Regions from separate parts of the Candidatus Manganitrophus noduliformans genome, predicted to be linked through region 2. Evidence: riboswitches for the same ligand, from Rfam matches in the RefSeq annotation. Region 2 holds a riboswitch; each other region holds the start of a gene.

Region 1 (6,232 bases), on a different contig from region 2:
GCAATATTCATCGACTTTCCTCCGTGATTGATCTAAAGAGTATACGAAAAAGAGCGAAAATTAACAAGACGAAAGATCGATTTCAGTCTAGTTGTTCGTTGACTCCACACGAATAAAAGTGTAGGCTTAGCCCATTTAGACATGATTAATAGGTGCTGCGATGGGAATTTCTGAACAATCGGCTGAGATCATCCGGCGGACGATCCAGGAGAGCATCCAGGTCAAAGAGGCCATCGTCCGGAACATGATCCCGGAGATCGCTCAAGCGGCGGCCTGGATCGTTGCCTCTTATGGAAACGGCGGAAAACTTGTCCTTTTCGGAAACGGCGGAAGCGCCGGGGATGCCCAGCACATCGCCGCGGAGTTGGTCGGACGATTTGAACGGGAACGGCGCGCCCTCCCCGCCATCGCTTTGACGACGAACAGCTCGACCCTCACCGCCATCGGCAACGATTACGGCTACGACAAGATTTTCTCCCGGCAGGTCGAGGCGTGGGTCCAGCCGGCCGATGTCGTCATCGGCATCAGCACCAGTGGGAATTCTCCCAACGTCCTGGAAGGGATCGCCGCCGCCAAATTAAAGGGGGCGAAGACGATCGGGTTGACCGGCGAGAAGGGGGGGAAGCTCGCCTCCCAAACCGATCTTTGTCTTAAAGTTTCCTCATCGAACACCGCCCGGATTCAAGAATCGCACATCATGATCGGCCACCTCCTCTGCTTGCTGCTGGAACAGCAGATCTCCTAACCCTCGGACCCTCCATGTCGGGAACGCTCTACGTCGTCAGCACCCCGATCGGCAATCTCGAAGACATCACCCTCCGGGCGCTCCGCATCCTGAAAGAGGTCGCGATCATCGCCGCGGAAGATACCCGCCACACCCAAAAGCTCCTCTCCCATTTCGACATTCATACGACGCTCACCAGCTATCACGACTTCAACAAGGAAGAGAAGACGCCGGTCCTCCTCTCCAAAATGGCGGAGGGGGCTTCGATCGCCATCGTCTCCGACGCCGGCACCCCCACCCTCTCCGATCCCGGTTTTTATTTGATTCGCGAAGCGATCCGCGCCGGCCTCCCCGTCAGCCCCATCCCGGGCCCCGCCGCCGCGCTTGCGGCGCTGGCCGTCTCCGGCCTTCCCCCGGACCGATTCGTCTTCGAAGGTTTCTTACCGAAAAAGAAAGGGGCTCGCGCCCGGCGCCTGGAGCAACTCAAGCCCGATCCGCGGACGTTGATCTTCTACGAATCGCCGTTTCGGATCGTCGGGCTGCTCGAAGAAATCAAGACGATCCTTGGCGACCGGCCCGTTGTCGTTGCACGGGAAATCACCAAGATGTTCGAGGAGTTCATTCGGGGGACGGTGACGGAGGTATTGGAGAAGATCGGGAAGAAAACGGTGAAGGGGGAGATTACGCTGGTGGTAGGGGGGAATCGGGAGGAAAATTAAACAACATGAGGGGCTATGTCATCTCTACCATCTAGCAAAACCCGGATACACATCCGGTTGACGATCATCTGAATCTCCTTTTCAGAAACATGAAGAGGAAAATACCCAGCAAGAGCGGTATTTCGGCCGCTTGCGCGGGGCCGGGAAGATTTTCCTCCTGCGGAAAGCGCATTACACAACCTCCCCCGCCGGCGGCCGCCTGATTTTGTCCGTCGTCGATTTGACTGATTAAAGAAAAGGGAGAAGCGGAAGCGTGGGCGGTAGATTGACGATTCTCATGGAGATCGTAGGAAGCGGCGGCATAGTAGTAGGTGACGCCGTTCTCCAGGCTTGAGTGAGTTACGCTCATGCTCTGATTGGGTTCTCCCGTGAAATCTCCGAGAAGTTCGCCGTCGTTCAGGTCGCTCGGATAGCGATCGGTCCGATAGCGGATGAGAACCCCCGCGAAATCAACGTCCGGCGGGTTGATCCATTGCAGCGTGATCTCCCGGTCTCCGGGAACCGCAGAGAAATGTTGAACATCCGCCGGAGGCGTCGTATCCGAGGGTTGAGCATCCTCCGGTGGGGTGTTACCGGAGACGGGAGCAGACGTATCAAAAAACGTTTTACTGATCTCGTTCGAAAAAGCACTCTCGTTTCCTGCAACGTCATAGGCGGTGAGGACGAAGTAGTAGGTTCCCAGCCCAAGGCCGGTGACCGTGTACGCGGTCTGATTGCCGACCGTGATCGGTGTTCCGTAACGCCCGGAGACGGTTCCGTAATAGACCTTGTATCCGGCCAGATCCGAATCTGTGTTGGGAGTCCAGGATAAGATTGCATCGCCTGCAAAAGCGGGAGAGGTCTTACAAAAAAAGAATAAGAGAACCAGACAAAGCGCCCGGGGAATGTTTTGTCTTTTTGACAGATTTCGCATCGCTGCAAATCTCCCATGCGCAAAAAAAAGCCGCCAAAACGAAATCCTTTGGCGGCTCGGCGGGCATGGCTTTACAGCTTTAGCCCCGTTGCTCTGCGTCCCCGTCTTTCGACAGGTTTGCTCTGAACAAAGGGAATCACAAATCCTTCATGATCAACGCGGCTTAAACCGCTCGACGGCGCTTGAGCGATCTAAAAAACATTTTTAGGATTATCACGACTCCAATCATGTTGTCAATAAGATTTAATTCTTTTTAGGGTCGTGGTCGCGCCGTTTCCAGAGAGACTCAATTTCCTCGTACGACCCATCACCGCCTCAATCTGCCCATAGAAGGTGCTGCGTTCCTTTCCCAGCCCTGCACTCCTTACGTTTCTTGCCGCGGCTGCAATATCGTCCAGACGCGTTTCAATACCCCCCCCCGGAATTTCCGCTTGACACTTTCCAATCCCTTCGGCTAGAATGGTATTCATATGGATACCATCACGGCACGGCAACAAGAAATCCTCACCTTCATCCAGCAAACGGTGGAGCAGAAAGGCTACCCCCCTTCCTTGCGTGAAATCGCAGGCCACTTCGGGATGGTGGGGACGCGGGGCGCTTTCAAGCATGTCGCCGCGCTGATTCGCAAAGGACACCTGCGAAAAGGCCAAGGAGCCCGGGCGCTGGAAGTGATCTCGCAATCGCAGACAGCGAGGGCCGTCCAATCAAAGAGCGCCGGCCGGGCGATCCCAATCTTGGGACGGGTCGCCGCCGGGCAGCCGATTCTGGCCGAGGAGAATTTACTCGGACATCTGACGGTCGATCCTTCGCTCGTTCGAGGAAGGGAAGCGTTTCTTCTGAAGGTCAAAGGGGAGAGCATGCGCGACGCGGGAATCTTGGATGGGGATCTGGTCCTGGTCAAGCGGCAGGCCGATGCCGATTCCGGCGAGATCGTCGTCGCGATGGTCGAAGGGGAAGCGACGGTGAAGCGGCTGATCAAGAAAAAGAAAAACCTGATCCTCCAGCCCGAGAACACTGACTTTGATCCGATCGTCATTACCGAGAAAGACGCCTCCTTTCAAATTCTCGGGAAGGTCGTCAGTCTCATTCGGCCGGTCGTTTGACCGTAGAAGAGGAGCACGCTTGTGGACACGACCTACAAAATCGACGCCCCCCTCTTCTCCGGACCGCCGGTCTCCCTGATCTCCGGCATGCCGGGCGGGGTGATCTTTTTTTGCGGCGATGCCGCGCTCCGGCCGCTCGCTTCGGAAATGATCGGCTGGCGGTTGGCCCAGTCGGAGCGGGTCCTCTTTCTCGATGGGGACAACTGCTTTAACCCTTATCCGATCACACATCTGGCGAAGCGGATCGGACACGATCCGCGCCTTTTTCTCTCGTCGATTTTTATCTCCCGCGCCGCCACCTGCCATCAGATGACCTCCCTCATCACCCGGCAGCTCGGCATTGGAATCGCGCGGCACCGTCCCCGCCTGGTGCTGCTGGCGGAGCCGCTCGCCACCTTTTATGATGAAGCGGTCTCTTTCACCGAGAGAAAAACGCTCCTCTCACACGCCGTATCAACCCTGGCGCGACAGGCCCGGGAAGGAACCTGGATCGTGGTGCTGACCTCCCCTCCCCCGCCTTCGCACAAGTCGGCGTCGCTCCTTTCAATGGTGCGCAACGCGTCGGACCGGCTCTTCTCCGTCCGCACCGATGCGCAATCGATCCTCATCCGCGAAGAAACGCTCGCTATTGGAAAACGTCCGCCGCAACGAACCGGGGGGTGTTGATGGGCCGCACCCTCTCCACCTTCACGCAGTTGATCGAGCAGGAACGGAGCGCTTGGCAGTCGTTTCACCGGGCGTTGCGCAAGGAGGACCAGCAATATTTCGACGCGCTTTTTCGCGCGGCGAAATACCATGTCGCTTCCGGCAGCTACGCTTCGAAGAGCTCGCCGTTTGAAGCGATGATCGTGGCGATGTTGATCGAGTCGTACAAAAAAAATGCGCTGCTCGAAGCGCGGGTCTCCCACCTGGAAGTATTTCTGAATAGAAAGGGCACATTCGACGAAAGCCAGAGGCCTCCTCTCCCTTCGTCGAAGACAAAGGAGGGTCGATGAAGATCACCGGCTGGATCTTTGATGTCTACGCGGTCGACGGCGGGATGCGGGTCTGGATCATCGACGCGCAAGGGAGAAAGCACCGGCTGCTCGATCCCTTCTCCCCCGCTTTCTACATCGGCGGCCCTCCCGCCTCTGTCCGCCCGCTTCTGACCTTTCTCTCGCGCTTGAACCTGCCGATGGAGGTCACCCGCGCCGTGGGGATTGAGTTCTACTCGGGGAAGACGATCCCGGTCACACGGGTAAAACTTTTCAATCCAATCCACTTTACGAAGGTGGTCCGCTGGTGCGCCTCCGCCGCCGTCAAACCGGAAGGGAGCGGAATCTCGCTCTACAACTGCGATCTCTCCCTCCCGCAGCTCTATTTCTTCGAGCGCAAGCGCTTCCCGCTCGCCTTTTGCGAGGTGGAGGTCGATCCCTCCGGGACCATTCAAACGGTCGGCTTACTCGATTCGATCTGGCGGACCGATTACACCACCCCCCCCTTGACGACCCTGATCCTTCGGATGGAAGGGGGAAGCCTCCGCCCCGATCACACCGGTCCCCGGCGGCTGGAGGTCACGATCGACGGGCGGACCTCCTGCTTGGAAGCGGACGACGAAGCGGGGCTGATCGACCGGTTCGACCGGCTGCTGCTGCGGCACGATCCCGACCTGATTCTCTCCGAATGGGGCGATCCGTATCTCCTCCCCCAGCTAATGGCGATGGCCAAAAAGAAGCGCTTCCCCCTTCTGCTCAACCGAGAGCCCGATACGGGGGTGGTCACCCGGCGCGAGCGCTCCTACTTCACCTACGGCCAAGTCGTCCACCAGGCGCAAGCGCACCTGCTCCTCGGCCGCTGGCACATCGATCTGCATAACTCTTTCTTGGTCGATCAGACCGAGCTCGAAGGGCTCTTTGAGTTCGCCCGCCTCTCGCGGATCCCGGTCCAGCAGATGGCGCGGACCACCACCGGCACCGGAATCACCTCGATGCAGATGGCGCTGGCATTTGAGGACGGGATTCTGATCCCCTGGCGAAAGCAGGAGAGCGAGGCGTTCAAGAGCGCCGACCAGCTATTGCTGACCGACAAAGGAGGGCTGACCTACGCCCCCAAGCTCGGCTTTCACGAAGCGGTCGCGGAGCTCGACTTCGCCTCGATGTACCCCGCGACGATGGCCCGTTACAACATTTCCCCCGAGACGATCAACTGCCCTTGCTGCCCCCACAATCTCGTTCCGGAGATCGGCCACCATCTCTGCACAAAGCGCCGCGGATTGATTCCCCGCTTCCTGGAGCCCTTCTTGGCCAAGCGCGCCGAATACAAGCGGCTCAAAAAAACCGCGACCGATCCGGAGTGGAAGGGGCGGTATGACGCGCGGCAGTCGGCGCTCAAGTGGGGCATGGTCACCACCTTCGGCTATCAAGGATACAAGAACGCCCGGTTCGGGAAGATCGAAGCCCACGAGGCGATCACCGCCTATGCCCGGGAGAAGCTACTTCAGGCGAAGGAAATCGTCGAAGCGGAGGGGTTCGAGATGATCCATGCGATCGTCGACTCCCTCTGGATCAAAAAATCGGGAACGACGGAGGCCGACTATGAAGCGCTGGCCGAGCGGATCTCGAAGGCATGCGAGATCCCGATCGCCTTTGAGGGGGTCTATCGCTGGGTCCTCTTTCCGCCGTCAAAGTCCGATCCGGAGATCGGGGTCCCCAACCGCTATCTCGGCGTCTTCCAAAACGGCGAGGTCAAGCTGCGGGGGATCGAAGCCCGCCGCGGCGACACCCCGCCGTTCATC
Region 2 (6,232 bases):
GCCCCACCCACATCATCACGCAGACCCAATGCGAGGTCTGCGCGGTCAGCCTCAAGGAGGTGGAAGCGGCGCTTCGGGATTGGATCACCCCCGGCGCCGCGGCGGAGGCGTCCCCGATCCTCATTCCCCTCGCCCCGAATGCGCTCTCTGATATTTGGGCCGACATTCGGCGGGTCGCCGACGCGATGGGGGTTTCCGAGCGGGGCCGCGCCCTCGTGCAACAGTTGCAGGAGCGGATGGCGGCCATCGCGAAGAAAAACGAACGGCCGGCGGTGAGGCCGCGCGCCGCGGCGATCGAATGGATCGATCCGCTGATGGCCGGGGGAAATTGGATGCCGGAGTTGATCGGGATGGCGGGGGGGGTGAATCTCTTCGGAGAGGCCGGGAAGCACTCCCCCTGGATGACCTGGGAAGCGCTCATTCAGGCCGATCCCGATGTCATTCTGATCTTGCCGTGCGGATTCGACATTCCGCGGACCCGGAAGGAGCTTCCCGCGTTGACCGCGCATCCGGCTTGGCCGGCGCTGAAAGCCGTTCGCGAGAAACAGGTCTATCTGCTCGACGGGAACCAGTACTTCAACCGCCCCGGTCCCCGCCTTGCCGAATCGCTTGAGATCTTGGCGGAGATCTTCCATCCCGACCGGTTTCGGTTCGGCCATGAAGGGACCGGGTGGATCAGAATCTAGTTGCTCGATCCCGTCTACCCGGTCCCCCTTGCCGCGCGTTTCTTCCAGAGGATCTGGCCCTCCCCTGAACAGCGGCGGCAACCTTCTCACTTCTATGGAAGGGTGTAGGTGACGCTCAGGTACGGCCGAAGAGTGGCGGTCGGGTGCTCCATGCTGGCGAAGAAGCGGTAGCGATCGGCCCCTTTGCTGGCATCGGAGTTCACCAGCAGCCCGAAGTTGCTCGAAGGACTGCTCATCCACTCCCGCACCATCGCGGTGATGTCCCACACCTTGTTCCCCAGCGTCTTGTTGATCAACTCCGTGTCATAGGCCGCCGAGATGTCCGCCTGCGCCAACGGATAATTATTGCGGCAGCAGCTATTCGCCGTCCACGCGTTGGTCCCGTCATACGTCATACCGGTGGCCAGGGTCAGATCGGGATTCCGATTGATCAGCTTGTGCACGGCAACACTGTAGGTGGCATCTGCGGTCGCATCACTCTCCACCAGAGAGAGATTCAGCGTCGCGCTCTGAATCACCGCTCCGGCGGGAATGCCGCTCAAGGCGAATTTCATCAACACCGCATTGGCCGTCTGGTTTGCAGGAAAGGTGTAGGTGTTCAGCGTCGTCGACCCACTATACACCGTACTGTTGAGGTTTAGGAACGTATCGGCAACCGGATTCAGCCTCACCTGTGTACTCGGATTGAGCAGCAGCGTGGTTGCACTGATCGCAGGAGACTGCGCCGAGACGTTCCCCGCCGCATCATAAGCAGCCACCCGGTAGCTGTATAATGTCGCCGCCAACAGACCGGTATCCGAGTAGCCGGGGGTCGCAGTCGTTCCGACCTGAACCCCGTTTCGATACACCCGGTAACCGGCCACCCCGACATTATCCGTCGAAGCGCTCCAGGTCAGATTGATCTGGACCGCCGAGAGAATGTTCGCTAGCAGTCCCTGCGGAACGGAAGGGGCCGTGGTATCCGGCAGCGGAGCGGTCGTGAAAGTCCCATTCCCGGAGGCCGCCAAATTGCCGGCAGCATCTTTACTCTTTACCCGATATTGATAGGTGGTGGCGGGATTCAGTCCGGTCAGGATCTGGGAGTGCGCCGTGAGCAGGGTGGAGACGATGGCGGTGGAGGCGCCATAGGCCGTGGTCGTTCCATACTCCACCTGGGTGTCGGATGCTTCGTTGGTGGTCCAGGTGATCGTCGCGCCGTTGCTGGTGATGCCGCCAGCGGCCATGCCGGAGATCACCGGCGCGGTGGTGTCGGCCGCCGCATAGGTGATGCTCAGATAGGGCCGCAGGGTCGCGGTCGGATGCTCCATGCTGGCGAAGAAGCGGTAGCGATCGGCCCCTTTGCTGGCATCGGAGTTCACCAGCAGCCCGAAGTTGCTCGAAGGACTGCTCATCCACTCCCGCACCATCGCGGTGATGTCCCACACCTTGTTCCCCAGCGTCTTGTTGATCAACTCCGTGTCATAGGCCGCCGAGATGTCCGCCTGCGCCAACGGATAATTATTGCGGCAGCAGCTATTCGCCGTCCACGCGTTGGTCCCGTCATACGTCATACCGGTGGCCAGGGTCAGATCGGGATTCCGATTGATCAGCTTGTGCACGGCAACACTGTAGGTGGCATCTGCGGTCGCATCACTCTCCACCAGAGAGAGATTCAGCGTCGCGCTCTGAATCACCACCCCGGCCGGAAGACTGCTTAATGCAAATTTCATCAACACCGCATTGGCTGTCTGGTTTGCAGGAAAGGTGTAGGTGTTTAACGTCGTCGACGTATTGTACACCGACGTGTTGATATTGATGAACGTGTCGGCCGCCGGACTCAATCTCACCGTCGTCGGTGTGGATGTGGGCGGAGGATTGGACACCAGCGTCGTTGCGTTGATCGCGGCAGACTGCGCCGAGACATTCCCCGCCGCATCGTAGGCGGCCACCCGGTAGCTGTATAGCGTCGCCGCAAACAGACCGGTATCTGAATAGGTCCGGCTGGTGGTCGTTCCGACCTGGACCCCGTTTCGATACACCCGATAGCCGGCCACCCCGACATTGTCGGTCGAGGCATTCCAGGTCAGATTGATCTGGACCGCTGAAAGCACAGAAGCCAACAGATTCCCGGGGATGGAGGGCGCCGTTGTATCGGGCAGGGCAACGGTCGTAAAAGTCCCATTTCCGGAGGTCGCCAAGTTACCGGCAGCATCTTTACTCTTTACCCGATATTGATAAGTGGTGGCGGGATTCAGTCCGGTCAGGATCTGGGAATGCGCCGTGAGCAGGGTGGAGACGATGGCGGTGGAGGCGCCATAGGCCGTGGTCGTTCCATACTCCACCTGGGTGTCGGCCGGCTCATTGGTGGTCCAACTGATCAGGGCCCCGTTGGCAGTGATACTCCCCGCCACGATTCCCGAAATCACCGGCGCGGTTGTGTCCGGTGGCGGCAGCGTCCTTGTACTCACCGCGGCGCTCTGGGCCGACAGGTTCCCCGCCTCATCGTACGCTGCGACGGTGTAGCTGTAGGCCGTGTCGGCCGCTAAACCGGCATTCGAGTAATTCCGCAAGGTCGTCGTCCCCACCTGGGTGCCGTTGCGATAGATTCGATAACCGGTTACACCGACGTTATCGGTGGACGCATTCCAAGAAAGGTTGATCTGACTGGAGGAAGCGGCCGTCGCCGTCAGGCCCGTCGGCGCCGTCGGCGCCGACGTATCCGCAGTGGATGCTGAATAAGTGATGCTCAAATACGGCCGAAGAGTGGCGGTCGGGTGCTCCATGCTGGCGAAGAAGCGGTAGCGATCGGCCCCTTTGCTGGCATCGGAGTTCACCAGCAGCCCGAAGTTGCTCGAAGGACTGCTCATCCACTCCCGCACCATCGCGGTGATGTCCCACACCTTGTTCCCCAGCGTCTTGTTGATCAACTCCGTGTCATAGGCCGCCGAGATGTCCGCCTGCGCCAACGGATAATTATTGCGGCAGCAGCTATTCGCCGTCCACGCGTTGGTCCCGTCATACGTCATACCGGTGGCCAGGGTCAGATCGGGATTCCGATTGATCAGCTTGTGCACGGCAACACTGTAGGTGGCATCTGCGGTCGCATCACTCTCCACCAGAGAGAGATTCAGCGTCGCGCTCTGAATCACCACCCCGGCCGGAAGACTGCTTAATGCAAATTTCATCAACACCGCATTGGCTGTCTGGTTTGCAGGAAAGGTGTAGGTGTTTAACGTCGTCGACGTATTGTACACCGACGTGTTGATATTGATGAACGTGTCGGCCGCCGGACTCAATCTCACCGTCGTCGGCGTGGATGTGGGCGGAGGAAGGGGCGCGGCGGTAGTGAAAGTATTGTCCAACGAGGTTGCGAGGTTTCCTGCGGCATCCCGGCTCAACACACGGTAGTGATAGAGCGTTTGAGGCTGCAGACCGGTCAAGGTTTGGCTATGAACCGTCACCAGGGTTGCCACCCGCGCGGTGGAAGAGCCATAAGCCGTGGTGGTCCCATACTGTATCTGTGTATCGGTCGGCTCGTTGGTTCCCCATGTAATCACCGCGCTGTTGCCGGTGACGCTCCCCGCGTTGATGCTGGAGATCACCGGGGCCAATGTATCGGGCGTCGTGAGCGTCTTCGTCACTTCGGCAGAGAAGCTGCTTTCATTTCCTGCGGTATCATAGGCCGTCACAGCAAAAAAATAGGTTTGGTTCGCAAGACCGGTCAGGGTATACGATGTCGTCTTGCCGACATTGATCGAAGGTCCATACGTCCGTGAGGCGGTCCCGAAATAGACGCGATATCCGGCCAGATCCGACTCGGCGTTCGCGCTCCAGGTCAGCGTGGCATCCCCGGCAAAAACGGTCATGCTAAAAAAGAGAAAAGAAAAAATGAAGACACCAAAGATCAGGCCAACCTTCTTAGCGTCACTCACGATGGACCTCCTTTTTTCCAAATAAAAAAGCCGCCAAATAGAAAATCCTTTGGCGGCTCGGCGGACATGGCCTTTCGGCTTTAGCCCCGTTGCTCTGCGTCCCCACCTTTCGATGGGTTTGCTCTGAGCAAAGGTCAGATTGAAACAGGACCGCTCATTCGATCATCCCCGCGATCACACGCAATCGCAAATAAAAAAGCCGCCAACGGGATTCCCTTGGCGGCTCGGCGGGCATGGAAGAGGAGCGTCTCTTCTTTAGCCCCGTTGCTCTGCGCCCTCTCCTTTCGGAGAGTTTGCTCTGAGCAAAGGATGAACGAATATTTCAATTGCCTTGTTATGATGTCGCAGTTTATATCATCCGACTTATTCACTGTCAATCGGACAGTGACCTTACGTGAGGAAGTGTGTATTCCAGATCACAAGAAATGTTATCTCGGAATTTCAGCGGGTTGACATTGTGCTCTCTCCGAATCATGCGCGTTCGCCGAAACGAAGCACAACTTCTCTTATTTCCTTCCACGCGCTTTTCCGTAGCGGCCATTCATTTTTCTTCGATCTTGAAGTAGGCGAGCGCGCCCGGGCGCGCTCTGATCGCCTGTTTCGTAGACGCATTTTGGGGGTGTAAAAGGGGTCCGAACTATGGTATGATCGGCCTAATAATCAATTGAGGCTTCTTAGGAACGCCAAGAAGGAGATCGATCCAAAAATGATCCAGATAACCGAGATTGCAAGGAAGAGAATCGCCGTCCTGAAGCAAGATCAAGAAACCAATCATGGGAAAAAGATCGAGGGACTCCGGCTGGTGGTCAAGTCGATGTCGCCGAGCCCCGAGTATGCCCTTGCCTTCGTCGAGCAGGGGAAGAAAGAGTTGAACGACACGGTGGTCGAAGTCGATGGAATTAAGTTATTCATGGAGTCGCGCCATGCGAACCTTCTCGAAGATGTGAAGATCGACTTCATCACCGGCCTCCAGCAGACCGGCTTTAAGGTCGATAATCCCAAGGTCATCGAATCGAAACCGGCGACGCCGGCGACACCCCCCAACTTGGAGAGCCCCCAGGCGAAAGCGGTCCAACAGGTCATCGATACCGAGATCAATCCGGGGGTGGCCGCGCACGGAGGGTATATCACCTTGGTCGATGTGAAGGAGGAGATCGCCTACATCCGGCTGGGAGGGGGCTGCCAGGGTTGCGGGATGTCCAATGTGACGCTCAAACAGGGGGTCGTCGTCGCGATCAAGAAAGCGATTCCCGAAATAAAAGATGTCGTCGATGTCACCGATCATGCCGGCGGAACCAATCCTTATTACACCCCCGGAAAATAACCAATCCCCCTTCCACCGTTCCAGCCCATCGAAAATGAACGGCCCGGGTCGGAGCACCCGTTTCGGCCGAACCAAGCCGGGGCATCGCACAATCAACCATCATCCGTTTCCAAGCTCTCCCCTCATTTTTCGGAGGGTTCCATGAAACGGCTTCTTCTCCTCCTCCCGAGCACGTCGTATCGCGCGGCCGACTTTCTCATTGCCGCGGAGCGCCTCGGCGTGGCGGTCGTCGTCGGCTCGAATGAGCGACAGGCCCTCGAATCGGTCGTTCCCGGAAAAACGATCACCCTCGATTTCGCCGATTTAAAAGG
Region 3 (6,232 bases), on a different contig from region 2:
CAGTGACATTTTTTTGGAGCGTGACCTCGCCGTTTTCCTCCAGGGCATAACGGACTTTGATCCGCGGCCAGGTCACCTCGCGCAAAATCCGCACATCCGAAAACCCGCCCTGGTGAAACGGCTCATAGCAGCCGGCGAGGTCGATATCAAGGATTTCGATTTTTAGACTCTGGTTCGGTTTGAGATAACGCTCTCCAAGCGATTCCGGGTATTCTTTAAGCTCTTGAATGACCTGCTCGGAGACCCGATCGCCCAGGTAGCGTCCCGCATCGGTGTAGCGTTCCGGATTCTTGAAAGAAATGTCGATGGCCGCCTGAGCGGTCGAAGCCCAGAATGCCGTGATCACGGAGAACAACAGAAACGGTTTGATGATCTCTTGCATCGCTTCCTCCCTACTCAATGGGGTTTGTAATACCGACCGCTTCCTGTACAAGAGCTGACCCGATGGTTTTGTGAGTCGTCTTGGACTTCAACCAAATGAATACAGGTTGCCATACCACCCACGCATAAACTGATTCGCTGTATTCTCTCCCTTCTGAATTCATAAAAGTAAGAATGGTTTGCACTCGCGTATCAGACGGGATCGGCCTGGTCGCATGAAGTCCCACGCCGGCGGGAGTTAAAGTGATGATCTGACCGTCAAAAGAATCACTGCCGTCGTCGTAATTCCAGATGAGAGTTCCTTTTAAGCTCAAACGTGTTGACTGATGTGTATGTTCTTCTGTTATGAACCCCCCTCGAATCTCGTTGCCTTAACTATTCAGTAAGATATGTAAACAGAGCTGATCCATTTTCTTTTGAGATCGGTTCTAGAAAGCGGATGCCTAATTGAAAGTTTTTATCCAATTTCAGAGAAGAGACAACCTCCCCTCGGATTGCCCTTACTGATTCTAGGCGCTGCTTGCCGAAAAAATGTATTGTAATCAGGACTGTGGTGCCGGGCGAGAGGATCTCTTTGGTGTAAACGGCGATACCACCCAAACTGACATTGCTTACATAGCCACTGAGAGTGTCATCGGCTCCCTGTCCCCATATTTCAACCCAACCGGTCATGGCCCTTCTCGGGTGTGAACGTCTGTCCGTCACTTTTGCTTCCTCCACAAATAAAAATCCCTACACTCTGCCGATAAGAGCATAGGGATCGTCTTTTTAGCTCTTCGGCGGTCCTTCATGCCATATCTTGCTTTCTTGGGCAAGACGTAGGCCAATGACTTTGCGGGCCTGCCTTTCGGTCAGGGGTGCTATTATCGGAGCAAAATACAATTGTTAATTCAAATAATACCACTCAAGCATGTAGCGTCAATGACGATTGATATTTAGGGAAGCCGAATTAGGCATTGTATGTTTCGTCTGTGTTCCGTGGTCCGTTCATAACGGAGGAGGATGGGGCCCCATCCTCCTCGGCGTTGGCCGACAAGCCGAGTTGCCTCTACATTCCCTTCGTTCACGATGAATTGCCGTCAGCGATTCGATGAAGCCGTCTGCTTCTTCATCTCTGGAACTCGAAGTGTGGCATTGAGAACAGATACTCCCTGCTCCCGTGTGTAAACCTCTGAAATGATCCGTTCCGGCTTGCCGTCATTCCCGATGATGCCGGGCGGAGGGGTATGGGCCGAGAGCAGAGCCCAAGCGAGGTTGACGTAGAAAAACGCGAACAACACAATTGCCCCAAAACCAAAATAGAGATCGAACATTGGATTCTCCTTCTTTTTCAGAATACAGTTTTTTGATTTGGTGATTGGATTTGGTTCAATTACGATTACTCCAATCACGCCGCCGTATAGAGCAAACCGGATGCCAAAATGGGAGAAAATCAAGATCAATTGTTGATCCGATTGAAATCTTTAAGAAAAGGACTATACCGCTCGTGGGTGTATCGGAGCGTTCTTCGGGAGCATTGGGTGATATCGCTGCGAAACGGGGGGATTGCCCCATTCACAGGAATGTTGTGTGCGTGGAGCCGCCTAAAATTCATCCGTCGAGGAGGAATTTTAGGCGGCTGAGCCATTTATTGATGCAGGGGGTGCGGGCCGTCCAGGTGGACTGGTAAATTTTTCAGCGAAAGAATCAAGGCGGTTCCGCTTAGATGTGGACCGGAGTTCTATTAAGAAGAAGAGGGCTCAAGTTTATACTTATCCATCCGGTATCGGAGCGTATCGCGGGTCAGTCCCAGGAGCTTTGCTGCCTGTGTGACATTCCAGGAAGTTTGCTCAAGAGCCTGAAGGACAAAGTCGCGCTCCACCTTTTCCAATGAAATGCCCTGGAGAGGAAGGGGGAAACGGTCCATATTTTCCTTTTGCCGATCGACCTGATTCATTTTGATAAGACCGGTAAGGAGCGAGAGCTGCTCCGGTGCGATAACGCTGTCACGGGAGAGGAGGACAGTCTGTTCAATCATGTTCCGAAGTTCTCTCACGTTGCCGGGCCAGGAATAATTGAGGAGCACTTTTTCCGCTTCGGGGCTAAAGCGCATTCCTTGTTTCCCGTAGCGCCGCGATTGAATCGTTAAAAAATGATCTGCAAGAAGCAGGATGTCATTCCCGCGGCTGCGGAGGGGAGGAAGCTCCAGATTGATAATTCGAAGGCGAAAAAAAAGGTCGGAGCGGAATCGTCCTTGGCGGACGGCTTCTTCCAGTGATTGGTTTGTCGCGGTGACGATGCGGACGTCGACCTTCTGTTCTCGAATATTCCCGATGCGGCGGATCACTTTGTCTTCAAGCGCTTTGAGCAATTTGGCTTGAAGGGAAATTTCAATTTCCCCGATCTCATCTAAAAAGAGGGTTCCTCCTTCCGCCGCCTGGAAAAGGCCGATCTTCTTCTCTTTCGCGTCGGTGAAGGCGCCTCGTTCATAACCGAAGAGCTCCGCCTCCAAAAGGTGGGTCGGAATGGAGGCGCAATTAATCTCGATGAAAGGGCCGTTTTTTCGCGGACCGTTATAATGAAGCGCCCGGGCCGCCAGCTCTTTTCCCGTGCCGGTCTCACCGGTGATCAGAACCGCCGGCGGGTCTCCTTCCGTCAACTTCCGCTCCGAATCGATGATTTGCTCGATCTGATGTTTCAAGGAGCGCATGGGGGGCGACTCTCCAATCAGGGCGGAAAGGGTGCTTTCACCCGCTTCTTTTTCTCTGTAATAAGAGAGGGTCCCTTCCAGCTTGGACTGGCCGACCGCCTTGTCCAGGAGGACCTTCAGTTTCGCGAGGACCAGTGGTTTATTCATAAAGTCATAAGCGCCGGCCTTCATCGCGTCGACTGCCGTTTCAATGTTCCCATGTGCGGTGATGATGACGATCTTCACCTGCGCGTCGCGTTCCTTTATCCGAGCGAGGGCGTCAAGGCCGCTCATTCCCGGCAGCTGTAGATCGAGTAAGATGACGTCCGGCTTAAACGAATCGAGCTGCTGGAATCCTTCCTCGGCGCTCTGGGCGATTCGGACCTCGTATCCATAGCGTTCCAGATACGTCTTCATGTTTCTTGCCAGCGTCGTTTCATCTTCAATGATGAGCGTGGCGTACGACATCGATCTACCTCGCTAATGGAATGTGCATAAAAACCGTGGTTCCAACCGCCGCTTCGCTTTCCAGCCGCAAGATTCCGCCGTGCCGCTCGATGATCCGTTTGGCCAGCGAGAGTCCAACCCCCATCCCCTTTGATTTCGTCGTATAAAACGGTTTAAAAATCTTGTCCATCTGCTCGATCGGGATGCCGCACCCGGTGTCTTTAATCACGACCTCCACCCGGCTGTCGCTTTTCTCGATTCGGCTCGACACGGTTAGCTCCCCCCCGTCCGGCATGGCATCGAGTGAATTGGCGATCAGGCTGATGAGGACGTGGCGCATCAATCCCTCATCCGCGTGGACGAGGGGAGAAGCCGGATCGAGCTTTTGCGTCAGCTTCACGTTCCTTTTTTTTATCTCCCGATCAAGGGAGTCGAGCGTCGATTGGATCAGGCCGTTGATTTGAATGGAGGCGGGATTCCCGCTCGGCGGCTTGGAGTAGACGAGCAGTTCTCGGATCCAATCCTCAATGCGGTCCGTCTCATGAATGATCTCCTCGGCGGTGGCGCGAAAAGGGGGGCTCTCTTCCAATGCCACCTCCGCGGAGGAGCGGATGGAGGCGAGCGGATTCCGGATGCCGTGGGCCACGGCCGAAGCCATCTCTCCGATGGCGGCCATCGTTTCGGATTCGACGAGCTGCTCCTGCTGACGCCGAATGACTTGCGCCGCGCGGCGGACGATCCAAAAAAGAGAGGCATAGAGAAAGAGGCCTCCTAAACCGGCGCTCAACCAGACCAGCCGGTTTCCCTGTTTGATGGCATGAAAGAGGGTGAGCGGAACTTTGTAAACTTCTACCACTCCGACGACTTTGTTCTCCCTGATGTTCCAAATGGGGATATAAATCTCGGCGAAAAAGGGAACCTCCTGATCGAAAACGTGCTCCGGTTTTGATGATTTCCCGGAAGTCCCGCTCGTGACGGCCAGTTTTCCCGAAAGCGCCGTCTCCAATTGGGGGTTGGGGCTGAAACGATGGCCGATGAAGCGATCGTCATCCGACCAGAGAATCGATCCGTTGCTGTTGTAAACATTCGCCCGGACCACCTCCGGCATGGTGGCAATCTGCTTGAAGAAGGCCTCGAAAACGGTTTTCGTTTTTCCGGGATCATCCGTCTCGAAATAGCTTCGCGTGTTCTCCGCTTGCGCGATGGTCTGGACAAACTCCATCGTCACGACGGCGTCGCGCTGGAGCATGTTGTGCGTAAGAAAGTTCGAGAGGAGAAAAGAAGAGACGGCTGTGATCAGGCCAATGGAGAGGAAACTCAGAAGCGCGAACCGGCGGAGCAGATTAAATGAACGTTTTTTTTCAATCGCCATTAGACTTTAAACGCGGGTAGAGGAAATAGATCCGAGTCACTTCAAAATCTCCGATTAATCTAGCCCATTGCCGGCAACGAGTCAATGCGCTTAAGAACATGAGAATAGCAATTTATGTTCCAAACACGATCGACTTTTCCAGCGGTCATCGATTCATCGCAATTCTGGGCGTTCGAATTCAACCTGAAGGTAACACCCGGATTTGTTGTTGATCGACCATTGGGACATTTCCCCCAAGTCGTGGGGCAAATCCCCCATCGTGGGTGAATTGACCCGGAACAATTCCGACGGCTAAAAGTAAACGATTATTTTTCTGCGTATTTACAGGTGAATATATCAATATGCCTCGTCCGGCGCTTCGGCATTATATTTGCCCTTCGCTGTAGCGCTGAAAGGGCATTGAACCTTGGGATAGTGAGGGAGAGAAACATCATCTTGAAAAATAAAATCTTAATTGTCGAGGATGAACCGGTTTTGCAGAAAAACATCGCAATCAGCCTTCGCCGCGAAGGGTATGAAGTGATGGAAGCGGGTAGCGGAGCGGACGCCTGGCGAATATTAGATGTTTCTTCAATCGACTTTCTTATTTTGGATGTCGGCTTACCCGATTACAACGGCCTTGAGCTATTGAAAGAGATCCGAGAAATCCACCCGCGACTTTCAACCATTGTGATGACGGCGCGAGACGCTCCGGAGATACAAGACCGGGCAATCAAATGGGGCGCAGCGGCATTTCTGGCAAAGCCGATTGCGCTTCGCGTATTAAAAGCCAAGATCCGGAGCATCGAAGAAAAAAAACATCGCCAACAACCGGAAAGCAAACAATGACAAACACTTTTATTGCGGGCCGAAGATGCCGGCGCTTTCCCGAACTGTTCAGATGAAGCGGCCGATTTTCCGCAGCCGGCTCTTTTTTAAGTTCATCATCCCCTATATTTTTTTAATCGTGCTCGTTTTTTCCCTCAGCGGATGGCTTTTCTTCTCCTCTGCAAGCGAGGCACTCGACGCGGAATTGTCCCGACGCTTGATCGGGGTGGCTGATCTGACTTCGAGAACGGTGAATCCCGCTTTCATTTTGAGAATTCAGCCCGGGGATGAAGACACTTCTCTTTATCGGCTGATCCTGGGGGAGTTGGAAAAGATTCGAGAGGCCGCTCAGGTGAAAGACATCCATCTTTTTAATCGTCAAAACAGGGTCATCGTCGATTTAGATGGAACGCAAGCGATCGGAGAAGAGGATCTGCTCCTCCAGATCGACGCCTATGAGCTTGGTCAGGTATGGCGCGGACAGGCGGTCTCGTCCATTCTCTACCGGGGACGGGACGGGCGGTTTTATAAAGCCGGTTATGCCCCCTTAAAGGATG

What was found. Region 2 has a riboswitch for cyclic di-GMP ahead of MNODULE_RS11635 (fibronectin type III domain-containing protein). Riboswitches for the same ligand answer to the same signal wherever they lie in the genome.
Region 1: linked by a shared signal. The riboswitch ahead of MNODULE_RS07145 (fibronectin type III domain-containing protein) and the one ahead of MNODULE_RS11635 (fibronectin type III domain-containing protein) in region 2 are both predicted to bind cyclic di-GMP.
Region 3: linked by a shared signal. The riboswitch ahead of MNODULE_RS08940 (PilZ domain-containing protein) and the one ahead of MNODULE_RS11635 (fibronectin type III domain-containing protein) in region 2 are both predicted to bind cyclic di-GMP.

Annotation. Positions count from the first base shown of each region.
Region 1 is NZ_VTOW01000001.1:1,434,630-1,440,861, reverse strand. Features, by position in the region: gene MNODULE_RS07160 (UDP-glucose dehydrogenase family protein) at 1-11, opposite strand, end outside; gene MNODULE_RS07155 (D-sedoheptulose-7-phosphate isomerase) at 161-745, shown strand; gene rsmI (16S rRNA (cytidine(1402)-2'-O)-methyltransferase) at 760-1,443, shown strand; gene MNODULE_RS07145 (fibronectin type III domain-containing protein) at 1,508-2,356, opposite strand; cyclic di-GMP riboswitch class I at 2,404-2,488, opposite strand; gene lexA (transcriptional repressor LexA) at 2,827-3,459, shown strand; gene MNODULE_RS07135 (hypothetical protein) at 3,481-4,125, shown strand; gene MNODULE_RS07130 (DUF8156 family protein) at 4,125-4,454, shown strand; gene MNODULE_RS07125 (DNA polymerase domain-containing protein) at 4,451-6,232, shown strand, end outside.
Region 2 is NZ_VTOW01000002.1:492,694-498,925, forward strand. Features, by position in the region: gene MNODULE_RS11630 (cobalamin-binding protein) at 1-686, shown strand, start outside; gene MNODULE_RS11635 (fibronectin type III domain-containing protein) at 779-4,597, opposite strand; cyclic di-GMP riboswitch class I at 4,646-4,730, opposite strand; cyclic di-GMP riboswitch class I at 4,813-4,905, opposite strand; gene MNODULE_RS11640 (NifU family protein) at 5,304-5,921, shown strand; gene MNODULE_RS11645 (ATP-grasp domain-containing protein) at 6,063-6,232, shown strand, end outside.
Region 3 is NZ_VTOW01000001.1:1,855,757-1,861,988, forward strand. Features, by position in the region: gene MNODULE_RS08935 (DUF3016 domain-containing protein) at 1-382, opposite strand, end outside; gene MNODULE_RS08940 (PilZ domain-containing protein) at 757-1,101, opposite strand; cyclic di-GMP riboswitch class I at 1,157-1,253, opposite strand; gene MNODULE_RS08945 (hypothetical protein) at 1,461-1,823, opposite strand; gene MNODULE_RS08950 (sigma-54-dependent transcriptional regulator) at 2,105-3,517, opposite strand; gene MNODULE_RS08955 (sensor histidine kinase) at 3,522-4,868, opposite strand; gene MNODULE_RS08960 (response regulator transcription factor) at 5,304-5,696, shown strand; gene MNODULE_RS08965 (sensor histidine kinase) at 5,749-6,232, shown strand, end outside.